Regions from separate parts of the Janthinobacterium sp. PLB04 genome, predicted to be linked through region 2. Evidence: riboswitches for the same ligand, from Rfam matches in the RefSeq annotation. Region 2 holds a riboswitch; the other holds the start of a gene.

Region 1 (4,412 bases), 2.8 Mb from region 2:
CCAGCGCACCTTGCTGTACGTGGAAGACAATCCCGCCAACCTGGCGCTGGTGGAGCAACTGATCGCCCGCCGCAGCGATTTGAAGTTGCTCACAGCCATCGATGCGCACCTGGGCATCGACCTGGCGCGCACGTATCAGCCGGACGTGATCTTGATGGATATCAACCTGCCCGGCATCAGCGGCTTCGGCGCACTGCATATCCTGCACGACGACCCGCTCACCAGCCACATTCCCGTGATGGCCCTGTCGGCCAACGCCGTGCCGCGCGACATCGAGAAAGGCCTGGAAGCGGGTTTCTTCCGCTATTTGACCAAGCCGATCAAGGTCGTCGAATTCATGGATGCGCTCGACGTGGCCCTGCACCATGCGGCCGCGCACGGCCTGGCCGACGACACTCACGCAGTACGCTAATTCAGCACTTAATTTTAGGAATACCGCCATGCTTCAAGCCACCGAGATCCTGAACGCCAGCATCCTCATCGTTGATGACCAGGAGGCCAACGTCATGCTGCTGGAACAGGTGCTGCGCAATGCCGGCTATACGCGCATCACCTCCACCATGGATCCGCAAGCCGTGCATGCGCTGCACCAGCAGCACCGTTACGACCTGATCCTGCTCGACTTGCAGATGCCGGAAATGGATGGCTTCGAGGTGATGGAAGGCTTGCGTGATATCGAGGCGGGCAGCTATCTGCCCGTGCTGGTGATCACGGCCCAGCCCGGCCACAAGCTGCGCGCGCTGCAAGCGGGCGCCAAGGATTTCGTCAGCAAGCCCTTCGACCTGGTGGAGGTGAAAACGCGCATCCACAACATGCTGGAAGTGCGCTTGCTGTACCAGAAGCTGGCCGAATACAACAAGTCGCTGGAACAGATGGTGGAAGCGCGCACGGCGGAGCTGCGCGAAAGCGAAGCGCGCTTCCAGCGCTTCACGGAACTGTCGTCCGACTGGTACTGGGAACAGGATGCGCAAGGCAATCTGACGCGCTTTTCCGGCCCCGTGGCCGAAATGCTGGGCATTGGCAGCGAGGAAGAGCCACAGCGCTGGAACGCCACCGAACGCGCGCTGCTCGACGCAAAAATTGCCGCACGCGAACCGTTCCTTGATTTCATCTACAGCCGCGCCAACCTCGACGGCAGCACGCAGTACCTGCAAGTGAGCGGCGAGCCGATGTTCGACAATGGCAGCCGCTTCATCGGCTACCGCGGCATCGGCCTCGATGTCACGGAGCGCTTGCGCATCGCCTGATTTATACTTGGTGCCATCCACATCCACAAGGAAAGCATCATGGCTGACAAATCTCCCTCCTATTGGTTCCCCGCCAAGACCTATGGCTGGGGCTGGGGCTTGCCCATCACCTGGCAAGGCTGGCTGGTGTTCCTGGCCGCGCTGGCGCTGTTCGCCTGCGGCGCCTTCCTGTTTCCGCCGCAAACCATGCTGGTCGGCTATATCGTCTATGAAGTGGCCATCGTTGCCGTGCTCATTTTCATCTGCCAGCTGAAGGGCGAACCGACCAGCTGGGGCTGGGGCAAGAAGAAATAAGCGCGATGGCGCCTGTTGCAATGCAGCAGATGCGCAAAGACGACACCTGCAAGAAATCATCTGGCCACGCGGCGTGAACCGCGTATAATTGGCTCGCTGCCGCAAGGCGGCAAACGCTAGGGGTCCTGCCTTTCGCTGTGGAAACACGGTGCAAGCGCGGGTGAGAAATACCCTCCGAACCTGATCTGGATAATGCCAGCGAAGGGAAGCTTTAGGATGAACGCACCCCGCTTTTCCGCGTGCGCGCAGCCGAACCTCCTTAGCTGGCTCCAGGCTTAAAAACAGTCTAGCCAAGGAGCCAAAATGAACGCCAACCCGAAATTCCTCTCCGCCACCGCCACGGTCGACGAAGCCGCCATCGCGCCGCTGCCCAATTCGCGCAAGATTTACGTGCAAGGCAGCCGCCCCGACATCCGCGTGCCCATGCGCGAGATCAGCCAGTCCGACACGGAAGCGTCGTTCGGCGGCGAAAAGAATCCGCCGATCTACGTCTACGATACGTCCGGCCCCTACACGGATCCGGACGTGCAGATCGATATCCGCTCGGGCCTGGACACGCCGCGCCTGCCGTGGATCATGGAACGGGCCGACACGGAAGAATTGCCCGGTCCGACCTCCGATTACGGCATCGCCCGCCTGGCGGACCCGAAACTGGCCGAGCTGCGTTTCAACCTGCACCGCAAGCCGCGCCGCGCCATTGCCGGCAAGAACGTGACGCAAATGCATTACGCGCGCCAGGGCATCATCACGCCGGAAATGGAATTCGTCGCCATCCGCGAAAACATGCGCCGGCAGGAATATTTGCGCGAGCTGAAAGCTTCCGGCCCCATGGGCGAACGCCTGGCCGACCTGATGGGCCGCCAGCATCCTGGCCAGTCGTTCGGCGCCAGCATCCCGGCGGAAATCACGCCGGAATTCGTGCGCGAGGAAATCGCCCGCGGCCGCGCCATCATTCCCGCCAACATCAACCACCCGGAAGTGGAACCGATGATTATCGGCCGCAATTTCCTCGTGAAGATCAATGCGAATATCGGCAATTCCGCCGTCACCTCGTCGATTGGCGAGGAAGTGGAAAAGATGACCTGGGCCATCCGCTGGGGCGGCGACAATGTGATGGATCTGTCCACAGGTAAACATATCCACGAGACGCGCGAATGGATCGTGCGCAACAGCCCCGTCCCCATCGGCACCGTGCCCATCTACCAGGCGCTGGAAAAGGTCAATGGCAAGGCCGAAGATTTAACTTGGGAAATTTTCCGCGACACCCTGATCGAGCAGGCCGAGCAGGGCGTCGACTACTTCACCATCCATGCAGGCGTGCTGTTGCGCTATGTGCCGATGACGGCCAAGCGCTTGACGGGCATCGTCTCGCGCGGCGGTTCCATCATGGCGAAATGGTGTCTGGCGCACCACCAGGAATCGTTCCTGTACACGCATTTCGAAGAAATCTGCGAAATCATGAAGGCGTATGACGTGTCGTTCTCGCTGGGCGACGGTTTGCGTCCCGGTTCCATCTACGACGCCAACGACGAGGCGCAGCTGGGCGAACTGAAAACCCTGGGCGAACTGACGCAGGTTGCGTGGAAGCACGACGTACAGGTGATGATCGAAGGTCCCGGCCACGTACCGATGCAGCTCATCAAGGAAAACATGGACTTGCAGCTGGAGCAGTGCGGCGAAGCGCCGTTCTACACCCTGGGACCGTTGACGACGGATATCGCGCCCGGCTACGACCACATCACCTCGGGCATCGGCGCGGCCATGATCGGCTGGTATGGCACGGCCATGCTGTGCTATGTGACGCCGAAGGAACACCTGGGCCTGCCTAACAAGGCGGACGTCAAGGATGGCATCATCACGTATAAAATCGCGGCGCATGCGGCCGACCTGGCCAAGGGCCATCCGGGCGCGCAAATCCGCGACAACGCGCTGTCGAAAGCCCGCTTCGAATTCCGCTGGGACGACCAGTTCAACATCGGCCTGGACCCGGACAAGGCGCGCGAATTCCACGATGAAACCCTGCCCAAGGATTCGGCCAAGGTGGCGCATTTCTGCTCCATGTGCGGCCCCCATTTCTGCTCGATGAAGATCACGCAGGAGGTGCGCGAATACGCGGCCGGCATGGGTATCGCGGAAGACAAGGCGCTCAAGCAGGGCATGGAAATCAAGGCCATCGAATTCATCAAGAACGGCGCCGAGCTGTACCGCAAGGTCTGAAGGAGAGCGTGATGCCTGCATTGATATCCATCACGCTCAACGGCGCACCGCACCAGGTGCCGCCGGGCCAAACCCTCGATCAATTGATCGCCGCCCTGTCGCTGGAAAACCAGGCGCTGGCGCTGGCCGTCAACCGCAGCGTCGTGCCGCGCAAGGCGTGGCAGGACCGGGTCCTGGAAACGCAGGATCACGTGGAGATAGTACGCGCCATCGGCGGTGGCTGAAAACGTCCAAGCAAACCTACTGCGCGTCGCGCTTTGCGGCCTGCGATGCTCACCGTGCTCAAGCACGGTTGCGCGTCTCGGCCACAAATCATCGCCGCTCGCTACGGTTTTCTTCGAACGTTTAAAAACTTAAGGAAGAACACATGAATACCGCAACAAACAACGACCTGCTGACCATCGCAGGAAAGCAGTACCCATCGCGCCTGCTGGTGGGCAGCGGCAAGTACAAGGATTTGCCGCAGACGCGCGAAGCAACGGATGCGGCGGAAGCGCAGATCATCACGGTGGCGATCCGCAGGGTCAATATCGGCCAGGACCCGAACGCGCCCAGCCTGCTCGATTTCGTGCCACCGGACCAGTACACGATTTTGCCGAACACGGCCGGCTGCTACAACGCAAAAGATGCCGTCTACACCCTGCAACTGGCACG
Region 2 (4,412 bases):
GCAACTGATGAAGCCGTTCACCCGCCTCGATACGGCGCGCGGGCAGGCAAACGGCGCCGGCCTGGGCCTGGCCATCGTCGACCGCGTGCTGCTGCGCCATGGCGCCGAATTGCAAGTGCGCAACCGCGAAGGCGGCGGCCTGGCGTTTCAGATCAGCTTGCCAGCGGCGTAGGTCGGATCAGCGAGGCCTTGCCTCGCATAATCCGACAACATTGTTGGCTGTTCCTGTCGGATTACGCGCCAGGCGCTAATCCGACCTACGCTACCGGCTCCGGCGTTTCCGCCGCCCGACAACGGTCAAGCGGACGCCTGCTCCTGCGCCAGCAATTTATTCATCAGCAATTCCGTCGCCCCGTAGCCGTACAGGGAATCGCTCTCCATGCCCGGCGTATCGAAGGGGATCGATTCCTCGCGGTTCAGCTTGGCAGGGTCGGCGTCCGCATAGCTGGCGCGCCAGGCGCGCTGCAAGGATTCATTGCGGCGGATAAAGGCCGGCATGGGCCAGGCGTCGCGCTCCCAGTGGAGGCTGTCACCCAGCAGGGGCCAGCGCTCGTTGAGCAGGGCCATGTCGCCCGTGCGCAGGCGGCGTACGGCCTGTTCCGGCCGCAAGCCTTCCAGCTCATCGAGCGTCGGCAAGCTGTCGCGCTTCGGTCCGAACATATACGCCAGCATGATGCGCCCGGCAGGCGCCCTGCGCGCCACCACGCCGACGGCATAGCCGCCGCCCGGCAAGGGCACGGCAAACCAGCTGCCTTCTCGGTATGGTAATGATCTCATCGTTGCAAACTCCCCCAAAATCGTGTCCGGGGCACAGTCTACGCGAAACGATGCGAAAGTGGCGCATGGTACGCCACAGCAACAAACCAATAGTTACAATATTTTCTCGTCATAGTGATACTGAGCAACAATCGGTCCCGCCTTGAACAGCGCTTCCTTCATGGCCGCGTCCAGGCGCGCATCGCGGCGGCGCATCCATTCGAGCAGCATGGCCGCTTCCTTGCGGCTGGTGTCGCCCGCATGCGCGAGCACGCGGCGCAGTTCCGGGTCCGTGCACGCCTCGAAGCGCTGGCTGTTCAAGTCCAGTGCCTGCAGCGCGGCGATGGTGGCGCCGATGGCGCGGTGCATGTCGAGCGCGGTGGCCGGCAAGCTGGATTCTTCCAGTGGGACGTTGGTCATGCGCATTCCTTTTCGCGTGGTGGTGACATCGGCTGCATTCTCCACCGCGCGGGCGAAAAGCTCAAGCGTCCACGACACGTTTCCACCCGTTCGGCCATAATCATGGCTCAGCAACAGCCTAAACCCCAGCGGCAGGAGCCCCATGTTCAATTTCGACTTTTACAATCCGACGCAAATCCTCTTCGGCCAGGGCCAGATCGCCGCCATCACGGCGCTGATCCCGCCGCATGCCAGAGTGCTCATGACGTATGGCGGCGGCAGCATCAAGCAGAACGGCGTCTACGATGAAGTCAAGGCGGCGCTGGCCGGCCATACCTTGCTGGAATTTGCCGGCATCGAACCCAATCCCAGCTATGAAACACTGATGCAGGCCGTGGCCATGGTGAAAAGCGAGCGCATCGATTTCCTGCTGGCCGTCGGCGGCGGTTCCGTGGTCGATGGCACCAAATTCATCGCCGCGGCCGCCCTGCATGAAGGCGAGGCGTGGGACATCCTGGCGAAAGGCGGCAAGATCGTCGAGGCCGCCCTTCCCTTCGGCACGGTATTGACGTTACCGGCCACGGGTTCCGAAATGAATGGCTCGGCCGTGATTACGCGCAAGGCCACGCAGGAAAAGCGCTCGTTCATGAGCCGCAAGGTGTATCCGAAATTCTCCGTGCTGGACCCGTCGAAAACGTTCACCTTGCCGCTGCGCCAGGTGGGCAATGGCGTCGTCGATGCGTTTGCGCATGTCATGGAACAGTATTTGACCTACCCTGTGAACGCGTCCGTGCAAGATCGCTTCGCCGAAGGCATTTTATTGACCCTGATCGAGGAAGGCCCGAAAGCCCTGTCGCACCCGGACGACTACGACGTGCGCGCCAACGTGATGTGGAGCGCCACCCTGGCCTTGAACGGCCTGATCGGCGTGGGCGTGCCGCAGGACTGGTCCACGCACGCCATCGGCCATGAATTGACGGCCTTGTATGAGCTCGACCATGCGCAAACTCTGGCCATCATCCTGCCCAGCATGCTGCGCGTGCGCAAGCAGGCCAAGCGCGCCAAGCTGCTGCAATACGCGGCCCGCGTGTGGGGACTCGACGGCGGCGACGAGGATGGCCGCATCGAGGCCGCCATCGCGCGCACGGAATTCTTCTTCCGCCACATGGGCGTCAAGACGCGCCTGGCCGACTACGGCCTGAACCACGCCAGCGTGGATGCCGTCGTGTCCGCCCTGGAAGCGCACGGCATGACGGCGCTGGGCGAGCAGCGCGAAGTGACGCCCGCCGTCAGCCGCAAGGTGCTGGAACTGAGTCTGTAGCGCAGTTTGCAAATTCCAGCCACACTGTTGTAAAACGGTCAGCCAGGAGGACAGCTGGCCGTGGTTCATGCTAAGCTGTCATTTCGCTAGGGGTCCTGGAGTCGTTATCCGGGTGAGAGATACCCTTCGTACCTGATCTGGATAATGCCAGCGAAGGAAAGCGCAAAGTACCTCCCTCCTTTGATAGCTCCTGCGTTGGCGCCAGCCGAACAAGCAGCCTGCCGTGCTCTTTACAGAGACGGCTTGAACCACGAGCAATCTATGTCTACACCGAATTTATCCGTTTCTGTACTGACCCTGGCGATCCTGCACGCGTTTGCCGCGCCTGCCTTTGCTGCGAACGACACCGCCGAAGCCACCGATCCGCAGGCCCAAAACATGGCCGAAGTCGTCGTCACGGCCAGCAAGGCGCCGGCCGCCAAGCGCGCCTCCGTGGGCGGCTTTGCCGACGCGCCGCTGCTGCAGACACCGGCGTCCGTCACCGTCATTTCGCAAAAAGACATGCAGGACTTGCAGATCCGCAATCTCAGCGATGCCGTCAAGCTCGACGCCAGCATCAATGAGTCGTACAACGCCGTCGGCTACGCGGAACAGTTCACCATCCGCGGCTTCAAGCTCGACACGAACTCCAGCTACCGCAAGGATGGCGTGGCCATTCCTGGCGACACGCAAATTCCGCTGGAAAACAAGGAACGCATCGAAGTATTAAAAGGCCTGGCCGGCTTGCAGGCAGGCGTGGCCGCGCCTGGCGGCGTGATCGACTTCATCGTCAAGCGCCCCACCGCCGCACCGCTGCGCACCGTCACCGTGGAAGCGCGCGAACGGGGCACCCTGTATGGCACCGTCGACCTGGGCGGACGCCTGGAAGACACGCGCTTCGGTTACCGCGTCAACGTGGCGGCCGAGCGCCTGCGTTCCTACATCAAGGGCGCGGACGGCAACCGTCGGTTCATTTCCGGCGCCTTCGACTGGCAGATTTCCCCGCAAGCCCTGCTGCAGCTCGACGCCGACTACCAGGACAAGGCGCAGGTCACGGCGCCCGGCTTCCAGCTGCTGAGCAACGGCAGCCTGCCGGCCAACGTCAGCGCCGACACCATGCTCAACAAGCAGCCGTGGACGCATCCGGTGGAAACCGTCACCAGCAACCTCGGCCTGCGCTTCCAGTACGCCTTCAATGACGACTGGCACGCCACCCTGTCCGCCAACCAGCACTCGTTCAAGCGCGACGACTACACGGCGTATCCGTATGGCTGCAGCCCGGAAAGCTGGGCGCCCGTCTTCTGCAGCAATGGCGATTTCTCCGTATGGGACTTCCGCAGCCTGGGCGAAACGAAAAAGCCGCTGAGCGCGCAAGCCATGATCCAGGGCAAGTTCGCCACCGGCAGCCTGCGCCACGAATTCACTGCCGGCGTGTCGTACTTCAACCGCAAGGACCGGGCCGGCAAGTACGTGTACGACGAAGTGGGCATCAGCAACATTTATCGCCCCGTCATCGTCGCGCCATCCGACGGCGTCACGGGCCCCGTACGCCTGGTACGCAACGACAAGGAAAAATCCGTCTTCGTGCAGGACATCGTCAGCCTGGCGCCCAACTGGAAGCTGCATGGCGGCCTGCGCCACATCAATGTGGATGGCTACCAGTATGTGCTCAAGGCCGACACGGAAATCCGCGCCAAGCACGACTTCCTGTTGCCGAACGTGGCGCTGGTGTACAACCCGCAAGACAATATCGCCGTGTATGCATCGTATTCGCAGGGCATGGAGCACGGCGGCACGGCCGACCGCTACGCGGAAAACGCCAATGTGGAACTGACGCCGAGCCGCTCGAAGCAGGTCGAATTGGGCGTGAAGGCGGACCTGACGCAGGACTTCATGGTGGCCGCCACCCTGTTCCAGATCCGCAAGGGCCTGGAATTCAACCAGTACCTCGACAGCA

Evidence for each region. A riboswitch is a leader RNA that binds a small molecule or an ion and turns the genes downstream of it on or off. The one in region 2 is predicted to bind thiamine pyrophosphate.
Region 1: it holds a riboswitch for thiamine pyrophosphate, as region 2 does, so the genes downstream of both, thiC (phosphomethylpyrimidine synthase ThiC) here and LSO07_RS21045 (TonB-dependent siderophore receptor) in region 2, are expected to answer to the same signal.

Annotation. Positions count from the first base shown of each region.
Region 1 is NZ_CP088968.1:1,166,886-1,171,297, forward strand. Features, by position in the region: gene LSO07_RS05115 (PAS domain-containing hybrid sensor histidine kinase/response regulator) at 1-412, shown strand, start outside; gene LSO07_RS05120 (response regulator) at 441-1,247, shown strand; gene LSO07_RS05125 (hypothetical protein) at 1,287-1,541, shown strand; TPP riboswitch at 1,650-1,765, shown strand; gene thiC (phosphomethylpyrimidine synthase ThiC) at 1,845-3,758, shown strand; gene thiS (sulfur carrier protein ThiS) at 3,779-3,982, shown strand; gene LSO07_RS05140 (thiazole synthase) at 4,126-4,412, shown strand, end outside.
Region 2 is NZ_CP088968.1:4,771,990-4,776,401, forward strand. Features, by position in the region: gene LSO07_RS21025 (sensor histidine kinase) at 1-172, shown strand, start outside; gene LSO07_RS21030 (Imm26 family immunity protein) at 298-777, opposite strand; gene LSO07_RS21035 (ferritin family protein) at 871-1,176, opposite strand; gene LSO07_RS21040 (iron-containing alcohol dehydrogenase) at 1,319-2,476, shown strand; TPP riboswitch at 2,555-2,652, shown strand; gene LSO07_RS21045 (TonB-dependent siderophore receptor) at 2,738-4,412, shown strand, end outside.